Regions from separate parts of the Pseudoxanthobacter sp. M-2 genome, predicted to be linked through region 3. Evidence: predicted binding sites of a transcription regulator. Region 3 holds the regulator's gene; each other region holds the start of a gene.
What was found. Region 3 encodes PhoB, which activates phosphate uptake and scavenging genes when phosphate is short. Its sites were predicted from a motif close to TGTCATNNANCTGTCAT; they were not measured.
Positions count from the first base shown of each region.

Region 1: a site for PhoB is predicted at 2,150-2,166, ahead of RUR49_RS22165 (DUF2794 domain-containing protein). Genes of this name have one in related genera too.
Region 2: a site for PhoB is predicted at 4,211-4,227, ahead of RUR49_RS08265 (PhoX family protein). Genes of this name have one in related genera too.

Region 1 is NZ_JAWDIR010000045.1:179,506-185,415, forward strand. It holds gene RUR49_RS22155 (hypothetical protein) at 1-298, opposite strand, end outside; gene RUR49_RS22160 (acetyl-CoA acetyltransferase) at 339-1,505, shown strand; gene RUR49_RS22165 (DUF2794 domain-containing protein) at 1,677-2,030, opposite strand; gene RUR49_RS22170 (ribose-phosphate pyrophosphokinase) at 2,261-3,193, opposite strand; gene RUR49_RS22175 (hypothetical protein) at 3,320-3,844, opposite strand; gene RUR49_RS22180 (M24 family metallopeptidase) at 3,957-5,111, opposite strand; gene RUR49_RS22185 (cupin domain-containing protein) at 5,162-5,506, opposite strand; gene RUR49_RS22190 (AMP nucleosidase) at 5,553-5,910, opposite strand, start outside.
Region 2 is NZ_JAWDIR010000011.1:684,897-690,806, forward strand. It holds gene budA (acetolactate decarboxylase) at 14-721, opposite strand; gene arsH (arsenical resistance protein ArsH) at 817-1,584, opposite strand; gene RUR49_RS08260 (ArsR/SmtB family transcription factor) at 1,666-2,004, opposite strand; gene RUR49_RS08265 (PhoX family protein) at 2,161-4,128, opposite strand; gene RUR49_RS08270 (TauD/TfdA dioxygenase family protein) at 5,810-5,910, shown strand, end outside.
Region 3 is NZ_JAWDIR010000011.1:230,471-236,380, reverse strand. It holds partial or broken gene pstA (phosphate ABC transporter permease PstA) at 1-579, shown strand, start outside; gene pstB (phosphate ABC transporter ATP-binding protein PstB) at 624-1,448, shown strand; gene phoU (phosphate signaling complex protein PhoU) at 1,489-2,205, shown strand; gene phoB (phosphate regulon transcriptional regulator PhoB) at 2,244-2,948, shown strand; gene RUR49_RS06130 (DUF2852 domain-containing protein) at 3,063-3,485, opposite strand; gene phaZ (polyhydroxyalkanoate depolymerase) at 3,616-5,460, opposite strand; gene RUR49_RS06120 (ActS/PrrB/RegB family redox-sensitive histidine kinase) at 5,792-5,910, shown strand, end outside.

The DNA.
Region 1 (5,910 bases), on a different contig from region 3:
CGGCCTCCTCCAGCACCCGGGCGACGGCCGCGAGGTCGAGGTCCACCGGCGACGGGCCGTCGTGCGCCTCGAAGCGGGCGATGTCCTCTTCCGGGACGCCGGCCGCCGCCGCGAGATCCGCGATCTCCCAGCGCAACATTGCGCGCGCCGCCCGCACCTGCACACCCGTCAGCACATCATCCTCCCAGCCGCCGGCCTGCCGGCAAAGCCCCCGGTGTTCCGCTCCGATCGTGTCACCGGCGGGGTGCCACGGCAACCTTCGGGCATCCCGCTGGTCTTTCAACGCCCCGGTCGCCATGCCATATCAGCCAGCACGGGGCACGAGACGGAGAGTGGCGATGACGGCTGCGATCGTGGGCTGGGCGCACAGCCCGTTCGGACGGCAAGACGGCGAGACCGTCGAAAGCCTCATCGTCGGCGTCGCCCGCGGCGCGCTGGCCCACGCCGGCATCGCCGCCGCCGACGTCGACGAGATCTTCCTCGGCCACTTCAACGCCGGCTTCTCCGCCCAGGACTTCACCGCCTCGCTGGTGCTGCAGGCCGACCCCGGCTTGCGCTTCAAGCGGGCGACGCGCGTCGAGAACGCCTGCGCCACCGGCTCCGCCGCCGTCCACCAGGGGGTGCGGGCGATCGCCGCCGGCGCGGCCCGCGTCGTGCTCGTCGTCGGCGTCGAGAAGATGACCGACACCCCCGGCCCGCAGATCGGCCAGAACCTCCTGCGCGCGTCCTACCTTGCCGAGGAGGGCGACATCCCGGCCGGGTTCGCCGGCGTCTTCGGCCGCATCACAGAGGCCTACTTCCAGCGCTACGGCGACCAGTCCGACGCGCTCGCCGCGATCGCCGCCAAGAACCACCGGCACGGCGTCGCCGACCCGTTCGCGCAGATGCGCAAGGACCTCGGCTACGAGTTCTGCCGCACCGAGAGCGAGAAGAACCCGCGCGTCGCCGGGCCGCTGAAGCGCACCGACTGCTCGCTCGTCTCAGACGGCGCCGCCGCGATCGTGCTCACCGACATGCCGACGGCGCTCGGCATGGAGCGGGCGGTGGCGATCCGCGCCGCCTCCCACGTGCAGGACTTCCTGCCGATGTCGCGCCGCGACATCGTCCGCTTCGAGGGCTGCGGCGAGGCGTGGTCGCGGGCGCTCACCGAGGCGCGGCTGACCCTCGACGACCTCGACCTCGTCGAGACGCACGACTGCTTCACCATCGCCGAGTTGATCGAATACGAGGCGATGGGCCTCGCCGCCCCCGGCCGCGGCGCCGACGTCATCCGCGACGGCCACAGCGCCATCGGCGGCCGTCTGCCGGTCAACCCCTCGGGCGGCCTGAAGTCGAAGGGCCACCCGATCGGCGCCACCGGCGTGTCGATGCACGCGCTCTGCGCCATGCAGCTCACCGGCCAGGCCGGCGACATGCAGGTGAAGGACGCCGAGCTCGCCGGCCTGTTCAACATGGGAGGCGCCGCGGTGGCGAACTACGTGTCGATCCTGCAGGCGGTGCGATAGGCGCTCGCCTTCCCGACGCCGTCATGCCCCGCTTCACGGGCCATACAAGCCACGGAAACGGCTAGCGTTTTTCTGGCATGGATCGCCCGGTCGAGCCGGGCGATGACGGATTGGATTTGTCCGTCGGGTCCGAACCCATCCCGCCGCAAGATGCGCCGCACCAGCCGACCCTCAGGCGTCGACCAGCCTCAGCGAGCGCTTCTTGTCGAGCACGGCCAGCACCCGCTCGAGATCGGGCCCGCGCTTCAGGATCATGCCGCCGGCGGCGACGACCGAGTAGGCGCCCTGCCGCCGGGCGAGCCGCATGTCCTTGACGATGCGGAACAGCGGCATCTCGCTGGCGCGCCGGAAGATCGAGAACACCGCCTCGTCGCGCTGGAAGTCGATGGCGTAGTCGCGCCATTCGCCCTCCGCGACCTTGCGGCCGTAGACCTTGAGGATGCTGGAAAGCTCCCGGCGATCGAAGCTCGTCACCGGGGTGGCCTGCGGCTGGCACGCCGCTTGGCTACCCGTGTGCGGCCCCACGGCCGTCGTTGCCTGCGCCGTCCTGGGTGCCGGTCCGCGTGGCGCGGCGATCGACACGACCGCCGCGCTTGCGCGGCTTTCCGGACTGGCTTCCGCGTCGTCCAAAACGCGCCTCCCGTCGTCATCCCGCCGTCATAGTCGGGGCGGGAGCGGCGGCTGGCAAGCCCGTTTGTGGCGGGCGCGTTTGCGGGAGGGGCCGTTCGCGACGGCCCGGTCTTCGAAGCGCCGGCTCAGTCGAACAGGCTCGACACCGACTTCTCAAGCGCCGTCCGGCTGATCGCCTCGCCGATCAGCGGCGCGATCGACAGGACCCGGATGTTGCGCCCCTTGCGCACCGATTCGGTCGGCTGGATCGAATCGGTGATGACGAGCTCCTTCAGCATCGAGCCCTCGACGCGGGCGACCGCCCCACCCGACAGGACGCCGTGGGTGATGTAGGCGGTGACGCTCTTCGCGCCCTGGGCGAGCAGCGCCTCGGCGGCGTTGCAGAGCGTGCCGCCCGAATCGATGATGTCGTCGAAGAGGATGCAGTTGCGGTCCTCGACGTCGCCGATGATGTTCATCACCTCGCTCTCGCCGGGCCGCTCGCGCCGCTTGTCGACGATGGCGAGCGGCGCGTCGATGCGCTTCGCCAGCGCCCGCGCCCGCACCACGCCGCCGACGTCCGGGGAGACGACGACCAGGTCGTTCGCCGCGTAGCGCTCCTTGATGTCGCGCATCATCACCGGCACGGCGTAGAGATTGTCCGTCGGGATGTCGAAGAAGCCCTGGATCTGGCCGGCGTGCAGGTCGAGCGTCAGCACCCGGTCGGCGCCGGCGCGGGTGATCAGGTTCGCCACGAGCTTCGCCGAGATCGGCGTGCGCGGGCCGGGCTTCCGGTCCTGGCGGGCGTAGCCGAAATAGGGCACCACCGCCGTCACCCGGCGCGCCGAGGCGCGGCGGAGCGCGTCGGTGATGATCAGCAGTTCCATCAGGTGGTCGTTCGCCGGGAAGCTCGTCGACTGCAGGATGAAGACGTCCTCGCCGCGGACGTTCTCCTGGATCTCGACGAAGATCTCCTGGTCGGCGAAGCGCCGCACCATGCACTTCGACAGCGGGATGTCGAGATAGCCGGCGACCGCCTCGGCGAGCACGCGGTTGGAATTCCCTGACACGAGCTTCATGCCGGCGATCGTCCTCCAGGGAAGGGTCGTGCAGAGCCGGCATAGGCGCCGGCGGGAAGGTCGCGGTCTCTCTAGCAACCCTCCCCCGCGCCGACAACCGCGCGGACGCCGCAATCCTTCGCCGGCTCAGACGCTGCCGGAGGCGAGCCAGGCCTTCAGGGCGGCCACCGTGCGCTCCGCCACCACTTCCAGCGTCTCGTCGGTGATGCCCGACCACGGGTCGCCCGACGTGCCGCCCGAGGGCTCTTGGCCTGCGATCCGGTGCAGCCGCCGGCCGGAGGCATCGTAGACGTCGTAGATGTAGGAGAGCGTCGTCGCGGTCGGATTGCCGACCACGGTCAGGTAGCCCTTGACGCGGAACGTCGCAGGGGCGCCGACGCGGCGCACGAGGTTGAGGCCCTCGCGGCCGGCGGCGTCGGCGATGCGGCGCGTCAGCTCGTCCGCGGCATTGCCCGGCACGCCGGTGAACGGCTCGAAGGCGAAGCTCGCGGTGCCCACGGCCGACGGCCCGATCGGCGCGGTGGTGCCGGCCACCGTGGGTGTCGGGGCGAGGTCGCTCACCGCATCGCCACCACTGCAGCCGGCGGCGACGAACGCCGCCGCCACCAGGGGCGCCACGATCCGCACCATCCGACCCGTCCATCCCGTCATGCCGCGATCCACCATCCGCGCGCCTGCCTCCCAGTCCGCTCGCAAGGCGCCGACCCTACCGGCATGCGCCGCAAAGATAAAGGAAGCGCGGGCCCGCTTCGCTACCGGCCCCTCACGCCGCGATCGGCAGGTCGAGGGGCAGCGTCGACAGTGGCTCCGGGTCGGCGTCGGTGGTGAGATAGGTGCGGCCGAGCGTCATCGCCGCGCCGGCCTCGCTGTCGAACAGGATCATGTGGGCGAACAGCACCATGTTCGGCACGATCGCCGTCTTGTTGCCACGGTAGAACATCGGCGTGTCCATCCACGACGGCGCGAAGCGGGCGCCGAGCGAGTAGCCGCAGGCGTTCAGCCGGTGCGCCTGCAGCTCGCGGCCGTCCATCACGGTGGCGTGGGCGTCGAAGACGTCGCCGAACGTATTGCCGGGCCGCATCGCCGCCTCCACCGCCCCGAGCGCCTCGCGTTCGGCGGAGTAGAGCGCGAGGTGGCGCGAGGTGGGCGTGCCGACGATCACCGTGCGCATGAGGGCCGCGTGGTAGTGGCGGAAGGTGCCGGCGAACTCGAGCGTCAGTTGGTCCTGCGGATCGAGGGCGCGCCGGCCCGCCTTGTGGCGGCAGAGCAGAGCATCGGGGCCGGAGCCGATGATGAACTCGTTGCCCGGATACTCCCCGCCCGCCTCGAACACCGCGCCCTGCAGGACGGCGAGGATGCGGCCCTCGTCGGCGCCGGCGTGGATCTCGGGCAGTGCCTTTTCCCAGGCGAGGTCGGCGATGCGGGCCGCCTCGCGGACGATGGCGATCTCGGCCGGGCTCTTCACCATGCGCAGCGACGGCACCAGGTCGGAGGCGTCGACGAGGGTGGCGAACGACTTCAGCCCGTCGTCGATCTTGCGGCCGTGGGCGGCCGTCAGGCCGTGGGTGTCGTATTCGATGCCGATGCGGGTGCCGAGGAGCTCGAGCTCGAACAGCGTCTCCTTCAGCTGGCCGCTCGGATCGGCCTCGCCACGGTCGACCCAGACGCGGATGTCCTCGACGATCGAGGTGTGCTGCGCCTGGCGGAGATCCGGGGCGCGCGTCACCAGGGTGAAGCGGCCGGTCTTCGTCAGCACCATCGCCTGGAAGAAGCAGAACCCGAACGTGTCGTAGCCGGTGAGCCAGTACATGCTCTCCTGGGCGAACATCAGGAGCGCATCGAGCTTGCGCGCCTCCATCGCCTCCAGCGTGGCGGCGAGGCGGTCGTCGTACTCGCGTCGGTCGAAGTGCAGCGCCATGCGCGTCCGTCCTGGTGACTGGAATGAAGGGGTCGGCTGGGGGCCGGGGGTCAGACCGCCGGCCGGCAGCCGCCGACCGGGCCGAAGAAGAACACCCAGGTGCCGAAATCGTCCCCGAAATCTTCGAAGCGATGCTCCTCGAAGGCGGCGACGAACAGGAAGTCGCCGGGCGCGAACGGCACCCGCTCGCCGTTCCTGAGAAACGTGCCGGAGCCGGTGGCGACGATGTAGACCTCGTCGCGGTCGTGCGGCTCCTGGAGGTCCGCACCGCGCGGCGCATAGAACTCGACGCTGAGGTCACCGCGGGCGAACAGCTCGTCAAAGGGCAGCGGCAGCGCCGCGATGCGGGCCGCGGCGTCGTGGGCAGCGATGCGGGTGGTGTCGTCGGCCGTCATGGCGCGACTATGAGATCGCCCGCCGCCGCTGTCCATCGTGGCCTGGTCACTGGAAGGCGACCTCGGAGAACGAGCGCAGCTTGCGGCTGTGGAGCTGCTCGAGGCCGAGGGCCCTGAGCTTCTCCATCGCGAGGATGCCGATCTTCAGGTGCTGGTCGACCTGGCTGCGGTAGAAGGCGTCGGCCATGCCGGGCAGCTTCAGCATGCCGTGCAGCGGCTTGTCGGAGACGCAGAGCAGCGTGCCGTAGGGGACGCGGAAGCGCAGGCCGTTGGCGGCGATGGTGGCGCTCTCCATGTCGAGGGCGACCGCCCGGCTCTGGCTGAGGCGCTGCACCGGCTCGCGGTGGTCGCGCAGCTCCCAGTTGCGGTTGTCGATGGTGGCGACGGTGCCGGTGCGCAGGATG
Region 2 (5,910 bases), 450 kb from region 3:
AGCGACGTCCGCCTCAGCGCTCGGCGCTCGCCACGTCGGCATCGACGTCGCGCGTCTGCTCCATCGTCAGGAAATCGAGCGTCAGCGGCAGCCCGAGTTCCACCTTCGGCGCGTGCTGCAGCCGCACGACCACGTCGCGGCTGGCGATGCCGAGCACGTGGCCGCCGCGCGTCCGGTCGGCCGAGATGAAGTGCAGGTGGAAGCCCGGCACGTGCACCGACTGCAGGAAGGACGGCGTCCAGAACCCGACCATCGAGCCCGCGATGTCGGAGAACTCGAACACCGTCTGGATCTTCGCCACCTCGACGAGCGGCCGGTAGTTCGCCTGCTTCGGCACCGAGCGGGCCCGCACGTGGTCGAAGTGCCCGTCGATCCGGACCGCGTAGACGAGGTTCTTCGACGGCAGCATCGAGGCGAGGTGGTGCTCGAAGTCGTCCCCGGCGATCGGGTCGGCCAGCCGCTCCTCGGTGTCGCCGTGGAAGAAGGTCGAGCAGGCGAACGGCGTCTGCACCTCGTCGCCGATGACGTCGGCGCCACCCTCGGGCCTCAGCCGGTAGACGACGTTGTCGATCAGCACCATCTCGCCGTCGAGGTCGTTGAAGGTGCCGATACCGTGGTCGCCGTGGGCGCGCACGGTGCCGATCGTGGTGTCCTCGCGGAGAATGCCCTCCACCAGGGCGGCGATCGGGGCGGAGAGGTAGACCGGCGGGCGAGGGGGCATCGGCGGGGCTCCGGCAGGCGGGTTCGGCTCGCGACCCCACCTCCGTAGCCGACGCGCCGCGTGGGCGCCAGCCGCCGCCGTTCCCAGCAGCGCTCTCAGCCGGCGCCGACGCGCTGGTGCGCCGTGGCGATCGCCGAGAGGTCTGCGGCGGCCGCCGCGTCCGCCTTCGCCAGCGCCTCGCGCCGCTCCGAATAGCGCTCGGTGAGGAGGTCCGTGTGCGGCCGGAGCAGCACGGTGAAGCGGACCAGTTCCTCCATCACGTCGACGATGCGGTCGTAGTAGCTCGACGGCTTCATCCGCCCGCTCTCGTCGAACTCCTGGAAGGCCTTGGCGACGGAGGACTGGTTGGGGATCGTCACCATCCGCATCCAGCGCCCAAGCAGCCGGAGCGTGTTGACGGCGTTGAACGACTGCGAGCCGCCCGAGACCTGCATCACGGCGAGCGTCCGCCCCTGCGTCGGCCGCATGCCGCCGCTGTTCAGCGGCAGGTGGTCGATCTGCGCCTTCATCACCGCCGAGATGGCGCCGTGCCGCTCCGGGCTGCACCAGACGTGCCCCTCCGACCACATCGACAGCGCCCGAAGCTCGCGGACGGCGGGGTGGTCGTCGCCCTTCACCTGGTCGGGCAGCGGCAGCTCCGACGGGTCGAAGATGCGCGGCTCCGCGCCGAACAGCGTCAAGAGGCGGGCGCACTCCTCGACGACGAGGCGCGAATAGGAGCGGTCGCGCAGCGAGCCGTAGAGCAGCAGGATGCGCGCCGGATGACCGAGCGGGTCGGCAAGTGTGGCGGCTGGGCGGGTTTCCAGTACGCGCCGGTCGAGCGCCGGGAACACGTCGAGGTCGGCGACCTCTCTCAAAGCCATCTGCGGTCTCCACGGCCAGGAGCGGGAAGGTGTGCGGGAAGGTGAGCGGGAAGGGGACTGCGGGCAGGGCAGGGGCCGCGCTCACCGGCAGCCGCTCCACAGCGCCGCGCGGCGGTCGTCGCGCTCGCCGTCCGGCAGGCCGGCGCAGCATTCCTCGACGAGGGCGGCGATGACGGAGGACAGCATCGGGTAGTCGGCCCGGCAGATCAGCGTCGTCGCCCGCCGCTCCTGCGTCACCAGCCCGACGAGCACGAGCTTCTGAAGGTGATGCGACAGCGTCGAGGCGGCGATGCCCACCTCCGCTTGCAGGCGGCCGACCGTCAGGCCGCTGTCGCCGGCCCGCACCAGCGCCCGGTAGATCCTGAGCCGCGTCGGATTGCCGAGCGCCTCCAGGCGGCCGGCGACATCGTCGATGTTCATGGCCGCACCATCGGCGGCCGGCACGAGGCTGTCAACGGTATTTCTAGGGATACCGAATTAACACCAGGCCCAGGCGAGCAGACCATCCCCGAAACGACACGGCCCGGAGCGCGAAAGCGCCCCGGGCCGCAAAAGACCGACGATCGATGCGTCGGATCAGGCCTGGCGCGGCTTGCCGCCGATCGGCCCGCCGTTGTTCTTCGTCACCGCCAGCACCGACGGGCGGGGCGGGATGCCGTCCTTGAAGTCCGGCCAGCGGGTGGTCGGCGCCTCGAAGGTCGAGCCGCCGCCGGAGCCCGGATGCTGTACGGCGAGGAAGAGCGTGCGGTCGTCCGGCGTGAAGTAGGGGCCGCACATCTCGGCACCCACCGGCACGCGGAAGAAGTGCCGCGAGGTGCCGCGGAGCTCACCCTCCGTCTCGATCGCCCAGACGCCATCGGCGCGGCCGGTCGCCGACAGGCTGTTGCCGTCGGTGGTGATCCACAGCCGGCCCATGTGGTCGACCGCGCAGTTGTCGGGCATGCCGAACCAGCCGTTCTCGCTGGTGGCGGCGTTGAAGGTGGCGCCGACCTCGGCGATCGCCGGATCGCCGCAGCGCAGCAGGATGTCCCAGGTGAACTCGGGACGGGCGTGGTTGTCGCCGTCGGCCGGGGTGATCTCGATGACGTGGCCGAAGGCGTTGCGGGCGCGCGGGTTGGCCGCGTCGGTCTGCTCGGCCGTGCGGGAGTTGTTGTTGGTCAGCATCAGGTAGACCTTGTTGGTCACCGGATTGGCTTCCATGTCCTCCGGCCGGTCCATCTTGGTGGCGCCGAGCAGGTCGGCGGCGCGGCGCGTCTCGATCAGCACGTCGGCCTGGGAATTGAAGCCGTTCTCCGGCGTCAGCGGTCCCTTGCCGAAGATGAGCGGCAGCCAGCGGCCGGTGCCGTCCTCGCGGAACTTCGCGACGAACAGCGTGCCCTCGTCGAGAATGTCGAGGTTGTTGGCGGTATTCGTGCGGTCGACCTTCGCCTCGGTGACGAAGCGGTAGACGTAGTCGAACGCCTGATCGTCACCCTGGTAGACGACGAAGCGGCCGTCCTTGTTGATGATGTTGGCGGCGCCCTCGTGCTTGAAGCGGCCGAGCGCCGTGCGCTTCTTCGGCACCGAATTCGGATCGAACGGGTCGATCTCGACCACCCAGCCGAAGCGGTTCGGCTCGTTCGGCTCCTGGCCGAGGTCGAAGCGCTGGTAGAAGCGGCTCCAGGCGTAGAAGGTCGTGCCGGAGACCCCGTAGCGGCGGTGGTTCGCCGCCTCGGGATGATCGACCGGCAGCGTGCCGCCGAAGTAGCCGTTGAAGTTCTCCTCGCAGGTCAGCCAGGTGCCCCAGGGCGTCATCGCGCCGGCGCAGTTGTTGAGCATGCCGAGGACGTTGAGGCCGGTCGTGTCGGCCGAGGTCTTCAGCCGGTCGCTGCCGGCCGCCGGGCCGGTGAAGGTCATCGGGGTGGCGGCGGTGATGCGGCGGTTGAAGGCGGAGGCGCGGATTACCCGCCACTTGCCGCTGCTCGCCCGCTTGATCTCGACGATCGAGCCACCGTGTGCGGCGATCTCGATGTCGGCCTGTTCCTTCGTCTGGGACGCGAGGTCGACATAGCCGGGGAACATGATGTCCGGCTCGGTGTATTCGTGGTTGATGCAGAGCAGGCCACGGTCGTCGGCGCCGTCGATCGGCACGTAGCCGACGAAGTCGCAGTTGTAGCCGAACTGCTGCGCCTGCTTGGCGGCCGACTGCGCCTGCGGGTCGAACTTCGGCGCCCCCGGCAGCACCGGGTCGCCCCAGCGGATCAGGATGTCGGCCGAGTGGCCCTTGGCGATGTGATGGGTCTCGTCGACGCCGGCCTCGATCTCGGCGAAGTTGAAGGTGGAGCCGGCCGGCATCTCGGCCGCCTCGGCGCGGCCAGCGGCGAGCGCCAGCGGCGAGACGGTGGCGGCGATCGCCGAGACCGCGAGCGAGCCGCGCAGGATGTCGCGACGCGACATGCGGACCGCGATGATGTCGCCCATCGTCGGGTTGGACGAGGCGTTCGACGCCACGTCGTCATTCGCCTCGAGGGCCTCAGCCGACCACGCGTTCGGGTTCTCGGTCATCGTTCGGACTCCACCACAATCAGAAGAAGCTTGCGCGGCTCAGCATTCGCCGCTGCTAGGCTCGAACTGATATGGTTCCAGTCTGACGGTTGGATGACATGACGGAATTATGAAGGGGCATTTCTACTGAACAATTTTTGTTTAGGCGGGTCACAGGCGGGAATTCAGTGATTATCGTCTGGATGTTGTGGCGGATATTGAGGTGTTAAATCCGTTGTTGTTGTGTCACGCGCCCGCGAAGGGACGGACGCCGTCAGCCTCTGCCGCCGCCCTCAATCGTCACCCCGGACAAGCGAGCCGAAGGCGAGCGCCGATCCGGGGCCCAGCGTCAGACTCCGCGCCGCAGGCGCGGCTTTGGCGTCGCGCGTCCCGCGCGACGTGTCGTCTCCTGGCTCCCGGATCAGGCGCTCGGCTCCGCCTCGCTGGTCCGGGATGACGGCCGAGGGGAGGCGTGCGTTTCCCTCCCGCCTCGTGGGGGAGAGCCTGCCCCGGACTTGATCCGGGGTGGCGGGCAAAGCCCGCCGGAGGGGGCCGCCGCGCAACGCGCGGCGGTACGGCGCCGGAGACTGCCGAACCGCCGCCCGCCGTCGGCTGACGCCGCCGGCGGCCCTCCCCGGACCGCTCCGCGGTCCGACCCTCCCACAGGGGGAGGGTGGGACCGCCGCAAACGCCGCTGCCCAATTTTCACTTCCCACTTCCCACTTCCCACTGCCCACTGCCGACTGCCGAAAGACCCGCCCCCAGCCCCCGCAATAGGAATAAAACCCTTGAAACGGACACCATCCCCATCCACACTCTCCCTCGTCCACTCGCAGGGGCGCAGCCGGGGGCGTACCGGTGCCCGCGGGGTGGACGGCGGTGACCCGCGGCTGGAGAAGACGCGCAAACTCCTTCCCCGGGGGGATCGTGGGTAAAGCCTCCCGCCGCCACCACGAGCGGCGTCCCGGGCCTCCGCGAGGGCGGAGGCAGCGTCACCGGCAACGGGGCGCCAGGGAGTAGCGCCTGCGGCGACTTAGGCGAGGAAAGCGCGCCGGCCCGCAGACCGCCAGGGGGAGCACCGGGACCCAGGCAACACCGCAGATACGGGGCGCCGAGAGGCGCGGGTGCCGCAAGGCACCCTGCGGCGGAGCGATCCGCCGCCACCACTACGGATTGCGCCTTTCGGCGCCCCGTCCCCTCCACCGGAGGGGGAGACCACGGCCAAAACCCCGGCGGGAGACCGTGCGGGGGTGGCGGTGTTTTGCCGGGGTGGAAGAGCTTGGTGGACAGCGGCAGCAAATGCGACGCGGTTTTCCACGCATGCGCCCGAAGCGCGCGCCCCCTCCCCCCTCGTGGGGGAGGTGGCGGGCGAAGCCCGCCGGAGGGGGCCGCCGCGCGCGAGCGCGGCGGTACGGCGTTGGCGACTGCCGAACCGCCGCCCGCCGTCGGCTGTCGCCGCCGACGGCCCTCCCCGGTCCGCTTACGCGGCCCGACCCTCCCACAGGGGGAGGGTGGGCCACATCGGCAAGGTCCCGCCCGCTTCAACCCATCGTTCCATCGCCAGCCCCGCAGCGTTGCACGCCGTCGGGGTGCCGGCGGCGGCGGGCACGAGGATGATGCACCCTTCCGCGGCGCCCGCCCTGGCGCCGCTCAGAACAACGACGCCGCCAAGGCGCCGAGGACCTCAGGGAAGGAAACGCCCATGACTGCTGCGAGCTCTGCCGCGAGCCCCACTGCCCCGATCGACGCGCCGCCGCACTTCTGCTCAGGCCTCGTCGTGCGCCCGACGACGCCGGCGATCGG
Region 3 (5,910 bases):
GAGTTCGCCCCGAAGAACCGCTGGACCGAACTCATCGAGGTCAACATCAACAACCTCGCCGCCGTGCCGTCGATCGTCTTCGGTCTGCTCGGCCTCGCCGTCTTCCTCAACTTCTTCGGCCTGCCACGCTCCTCGCCCCTGGTCGGCGGCCTCGTGCTCGCCCTCCTGGTGCTGCCGACGATCATCATCGCCAGCCGCGCGGCGTTGAAGGCGGTGCCGCCGTCGATCCGCGAGGCGGCGCTCGGCGTCGGCGCCTCGCACCAGCAGGCGGTCTTCCACCACGTGCTGCCGCTCGCCATGCCCGGCGTGCTCACCGGCACGATCATCGGCATGGCGCATGCTCTCGGTGAGACCGCGCCGCTGCTGCTCATCGGCATGATCGCCTTCATCGTCGACGTGCCGGAGGGGGTCACCCAAGCCGCCACCGTGCTGCCGGTGCAGATCTTCCTGTGGTCCGACCTGCCGGAGATCGGCTTCCAGGCGAAGACCTCCGCCGCCATCATCGTCCTCCTGCTGTTCCTCTTCCTGATGAACGGCATCGCCATCATCCTGCGCAAGCGCTTCGAGCGCCGCTGGTAACCCTTCAGGGCGCGCGCGCCCGCAGTCTCAGGAGCTCTCCTCCCATGGAAGCCATGGTTGCCGACGCCCGGACGAGCAGCACCATCCGGTCTGTGCCGTCCGAAGGCTTCAAGCCCGCCAAGGTCGTCACCCAGGACGTCAACGTCTACTACGGCCAGAAGCAGGCCCTGAAGCATGTGACGATCGACATTCCGGAGCGCTCGGTGACGGCGTTCATCGGCCCGTCCGGCTGCGGCAAGTCGACGTTCCTGCGCTGCTTCAACCGCATGAACGACACCATCGCCTCGGCCCGGGTGACCGGCAAGATCGCCATCGACGGCCTCGATATCTACGATCCGAGCCTCGACGTCGTGCAGTTGCGCGCCCGCGTCGGCATGGTGTTCCAGAAGCCGAACCCGTTCCCGAAGTCGATCTACGAGAACGTCGCCTACGGCCCGCGCATCCACGGCATCGCCGCCTCGAAGTCCGAGCTCGACGACATCGTCGCCTCGAGCCTGCGCAAGGCGGGCCTGTTCGAGGAGGTGAAGGACCGGCTGAACGAGTCCGGCACCGGCCTGTCGGGCGGCCAGCAGCAGCGCCTCTGCATCGCCCGCGCCATCGCGGTGGGCCCCGAGGTGATCCTGATGGACGAGCCCTGCTCGGCCCTCGACCCGATCGCCACCGCCCGCATCGAGGAACTGATCGACGAACTGCGTGAGAACTTCACCATCGTCATCGTCACCCACTCGATGCAGCAGGCGGCACGCGTCTCGCAGAAGACGGCCTTCTTCCACCTCGGCGATCTCGTCGAGGAGGGGCCGACCGACATGATCTTCACCAATCCGAAGGAACGGCGCACCCAGGACTACATCACGGGCCGCTTCGGCTGAGCCGGCGGCGCACGGGTCCGGGCGCGGGGAGTAAACAGATATGTCCGAGCACATCGTTGCAGCCTATGACGACGAGCTCACCGGCATCGCCGGCACCATCGCCGAGATGGGCGGGCTCGCCGAGCGCATGCTCGTCGATGCCGTGACCGCGCTGGTGCGGGTCGATACCCACCTCGCCCAGTCGGTGATCGCCACCGACCTGCGCCTCGACGCCCTGCAGCGGCGGGTCGAGGAGGAGACCATCAGCCTGATCGCGCGCCGCCAGCCGATGGCCCGCGACCTGCGCGACGTCGTCACCGCGCTGCGCGTCTCCATCGACATGGAGCGCATCGGCGACCTCGCCAAGAACATCGCCAAGCGCGTCGCCGCCATCGACGGCCACTTCCACCCGAAGCGGCTCGCCCTCGGCGTCGAGCACATCTCCGAGATCGCGCTCGAGCAGGTGAAGGCCGTCATCGACGCCTACACCGGCAAGGACGCCGCCTCCGCGCTCGCCATCCGCGACCGCGACAACGAGATCGACCAGATGTACACCTCGCTGTTCCGCGAGCTCCTCACCTACATGATGGAGGATCCGCGCAACATCACCTTCTGCACGCACCTGCTCTTCTGCGCGAAGAACATCGAGCGCATCGGTGACCACGCCACCAACATCGCCGAGAACGTCTACTACCAGGTGACCGGGCAGCAGCTCGCCGACGATCGTCCGAAGCTCGACGAATCGAGCCTGACGCCCGCCGACTTCGGTACGCGATGACCGCCCACCCCCGATTGGACCGACGCAGCATGGCGGCGATGCCGAAGGTGATGATCGTCGAGGATGAGGAGCCGCTGACGCTGCTGCTCCGCTACAACCTCGAATCCGAGGGCTTCGCGGTCGAGACCTGCGACCGCGGCGACGAGGCCGAGGTGCGCCTGATGGAGGTGCAGCCCGACCTCCTGCTGCTCGACTGGATGCTGCCCGGCCTGTCCGGCATCGAGCTCTGCCGGCGCCTGCGCGCCCGCGAGGAGACGGCGCGGCTGCCGATCATCATGCTGACGGCGCGCGGCGAGGAGGCCGAGCGCATCCGCGGCCTCGCCACCGGTGCCGACGACTACGTGGTGAAGCCGTTCTCCGTCGCCGAACTGATGGCCCGCGTCCGCGCCATGCTGCGGCGGGCGAAGCCCGAGGTGGTCAGCACGGTGCTGAAGGGCGGCGACATCGAGGTCGACCGCGAGACCCACCGCGTCCGCCGCGCTGGCCGCGAGATCCACCTCGGCCCGACCGAGTTCCGCCTGCTCGAGTTCCTGATGCAGTCGCCCGGCCGCGTGTTCTCGCGCGAGCAGCTCCTCGACGGCGTCTGGGGCCACGACGTCTATGTCGACGAGCGCACCGTCGACGTCCACATCGGCCGGCTGCGCAAGGCGGTCAACCGCGGCAAGTCGAAGGACCCGATCCGCACCGTCCGCGGCTCCGGCTACGCCTTCGACGACCAGTTCGCCGCCGCCGCCGTCCGCTGAGGGCCGTCCGCCCGCCTCCCCCGCCTTAAGCCGCGGCGAAATGCAAACGGGGCGCCCCATGGGGCGCCCCGCGTCGTTTTCGTCCGGTGTCGTTCGACCTGGGTGTGCGCCTGATCAGGCCGCGCCGCCCTCGCGCTCACGCCGATCGCGATCGGACATGAAGCGGTCGAACTCTTCCTTGTCCTTCGCCCGGCGCAGCTCCGCGAGGTAGCTGTCGAACTCCGCGCGCATCTCGTCGAGCTTGCGGCGCTCGGCCTCGATCCGCTCGATCTCGCGCTTGCGATACTCGTCGAAGGCGACGTTACCGGTGGCCGAGAAGCTGGTTGCGGCGGTGCGCATCGAGCGGGAGCCCGCGCAGCCCCAACCATTCGCCCGGAAGCTCTCGCCGGCATCGCTCGCCATCCTGTGCAGGCGATCGCCCCACAAGATGTAGGCCAGCATGGCGAATCCGAGCGGCCAGAACACGATGAACCCGAGCACCATCAAGCCGATGGTGAGCGGCGTCCAACCCGGCCGGAGTGCAAGAGTGTTGGTCATGGTCTCTGTGGTCCTCCTCACGAATACAGGCAAGGATTTGGGAAGGCCACGGCTCCTCTACAAGAGGAGCGACCATCGAAATCGGACGCGCGGGGTAGCCGCGTGTCCGCCTCGCAGGGACGGCGCGGCCTCAGGCGCCGCCGGCGAGCGCCTTCGCCTGGCCGATCCAGTCGTCGCGCCGGATGCGGCCGGGGAACGACAGCTTGGCATCGAGTTCCTCGGCCGCCTTGGCGCTCAGCGCCGACAGCTGCGAGAAGTGGAAGATGCCGAGCCCGTGCAGCGTCTCGGCGAGCTTGGCGCCGATGCCGCGAATGCGGGTGAGGTCGTCCGGGTTTCCGGCCGGCTTCTTCAGCACGATCTCCGACAGCGTCGCCGCCTTCACCGCACGAGGCTTCGCTGCCGCGGCCTTGGCAGGCTTGGCGGCGGCCGCTTTGGCAGCGGCAGGCTTGGCGGCGGCCCTGGCAGCGGGCTCGGCGGCTGGCTTGGCGGGCGCGGCCTTGGCCGTCTCCGCCTTCGGTGAGGCCTTCACCGGCGATGGCTTGCGCTCCGCGCCCCGGGTCGTCGCGACCTTTGCACCGTTGGCCGTCGCACCGTTGGGCATTGCACCGTTGGGCTTCGCACCGTTGGCCGCCGCACCATGGGCCTTCGCGCCGTTCGCCTCGGCGACGGACGCTCTCGCCGGCGCGGTCCCGGTCGACGGAGCCTTGCTCGACGGCGGCTTCGGCGCCTCGGCACTCGCCGGCGCTGCCTGGACAACCTTGGCCGGCGACGCCCGCCGCGGCCGCCGATCATGCGTCCAGACGAAGTCGGAGATCCGCGGTGCGATCTCGGAACGGAAGCGCGAGCCGTTGAAGACGCCGTAGTGGCCGACGCCCATCTGCAGATAGTGGTAGCGCTTGTCGTCGGGCAGGTTCACCGCCAGCCGGTGCGCAGCCTCGGTCTGGCCGACGCCGGAGATGTCGTCGCGCTCGCCCTCGATGGTCAAGAGCGCCGTCCGGCGGATCGCCGACGGATCGACGCGCCGGCCCCGATGCATGAACTCGCCCTTCGGCAGCGCCTGGCGGACGAACACCTTGTCGACCGTGTCGAGGTAGAACTCGGCGGTGAGGTCCATCACCGCGAGATACTCGTCGTAGAAATCACGGTGCTTGCCGGCCGAATCGCCGTCGCCCTGCACCAGATGGTCGTAGAACTCGCGGTGCGCGAGGAGGTGGCGATCGAGGTTCATCCCCATGAACCCGCCGAGTTGCAGGAAGCCCGGGTAGACCCGGCGCAGGAAGCCCGGCAGCGGCCACGGCACCATCATCACGGCGTGCCGCTCGAACCACTCGAGCCCGCGCTCCTGCGCCATCGTGTTGACGGCGGTGGGGTTGGCGCGCGTGTCGATCGGCCCGCCCATCAGCACCATCGAGGACGGCGCGAGCGGATCGTTCGCCTCCTCCATCAGCGCCACCGCGGCGAACACCGGCACCGCCGGCTGGCACACCGCCATCACGTGCACGTCCGGCCCGAGGTGGTGGATCATCGCGATGACGTAGTCGATGTAGTCGTCGAGGTCGAAGCGACCGGCCGCGAGCGGCACCTGGCGGGCGTCCACCCAGTCGGTGATGTAGACCTCGTGGCGCGGCAGCATCGCCTCCACCGTGCCGCGCAGAAGCGTGGCGTAGTGGCCCGACATCGGCGCGACGATCAGGAGCTTCGGGTGGCGCCGCGACGGATCGGGCAGCACCCGCTCGAAGTGGACGAGATTGCAGAACGGCCGCGACCAGACGATCTCCTCGTGCACGGGCACGCGGACGCCGCCAACCTGGGTGCTGTCGAGGCCGAACTCCGGCTTGGCGTAGCGTCGCGTCGCCCGCTCGAACACCTCGCACGCCGCGGTCACGCTGCGCCCGAAGACGGTGTGGCTGAGCGGATTGAGCGGGTTCTTGAACGACAGCCGCGTGGCGTCCGCCGCGGCGCGCATCGGCGTCATCGCGGCGTGGTTCATCTCATAGAGCTGATAGTACACGCAGGGTTACCCCGCCTTGCCCGTCGCCGACGGTGGTCTCCGTCGCGCATATTGCAACGCAAAACCATAGGCCCCGGTTTCGCTTGCATCAAGCTGGCTTCGGCGCGGGGCTCGAAAACTGGCCGAAAGTCTGACGCCAGACCTGCGGCGCGCGCCACGTCGCGACCTGCTAACGCAAAGCCGACAAAGGAGAATCTTCGCAGCGCAGCAAGCGCGGGCCGTTGCACGGTCCGCCGGCGCCGCATTCGCCCGCCGCCTGTGGATACTGTATCTGTCGGCGGCCGGAGACCCGCCCATGTCGCTTCCCCTCGATCGTTCGCCGCCGTTCGGACGCCGCAGCGTCCGTCTCGACACGCTGATCCGCCTGCGCTGGCTCGCCGTCGCCGGCCAGACGGCGGCCGTCGTCTCCGTCGC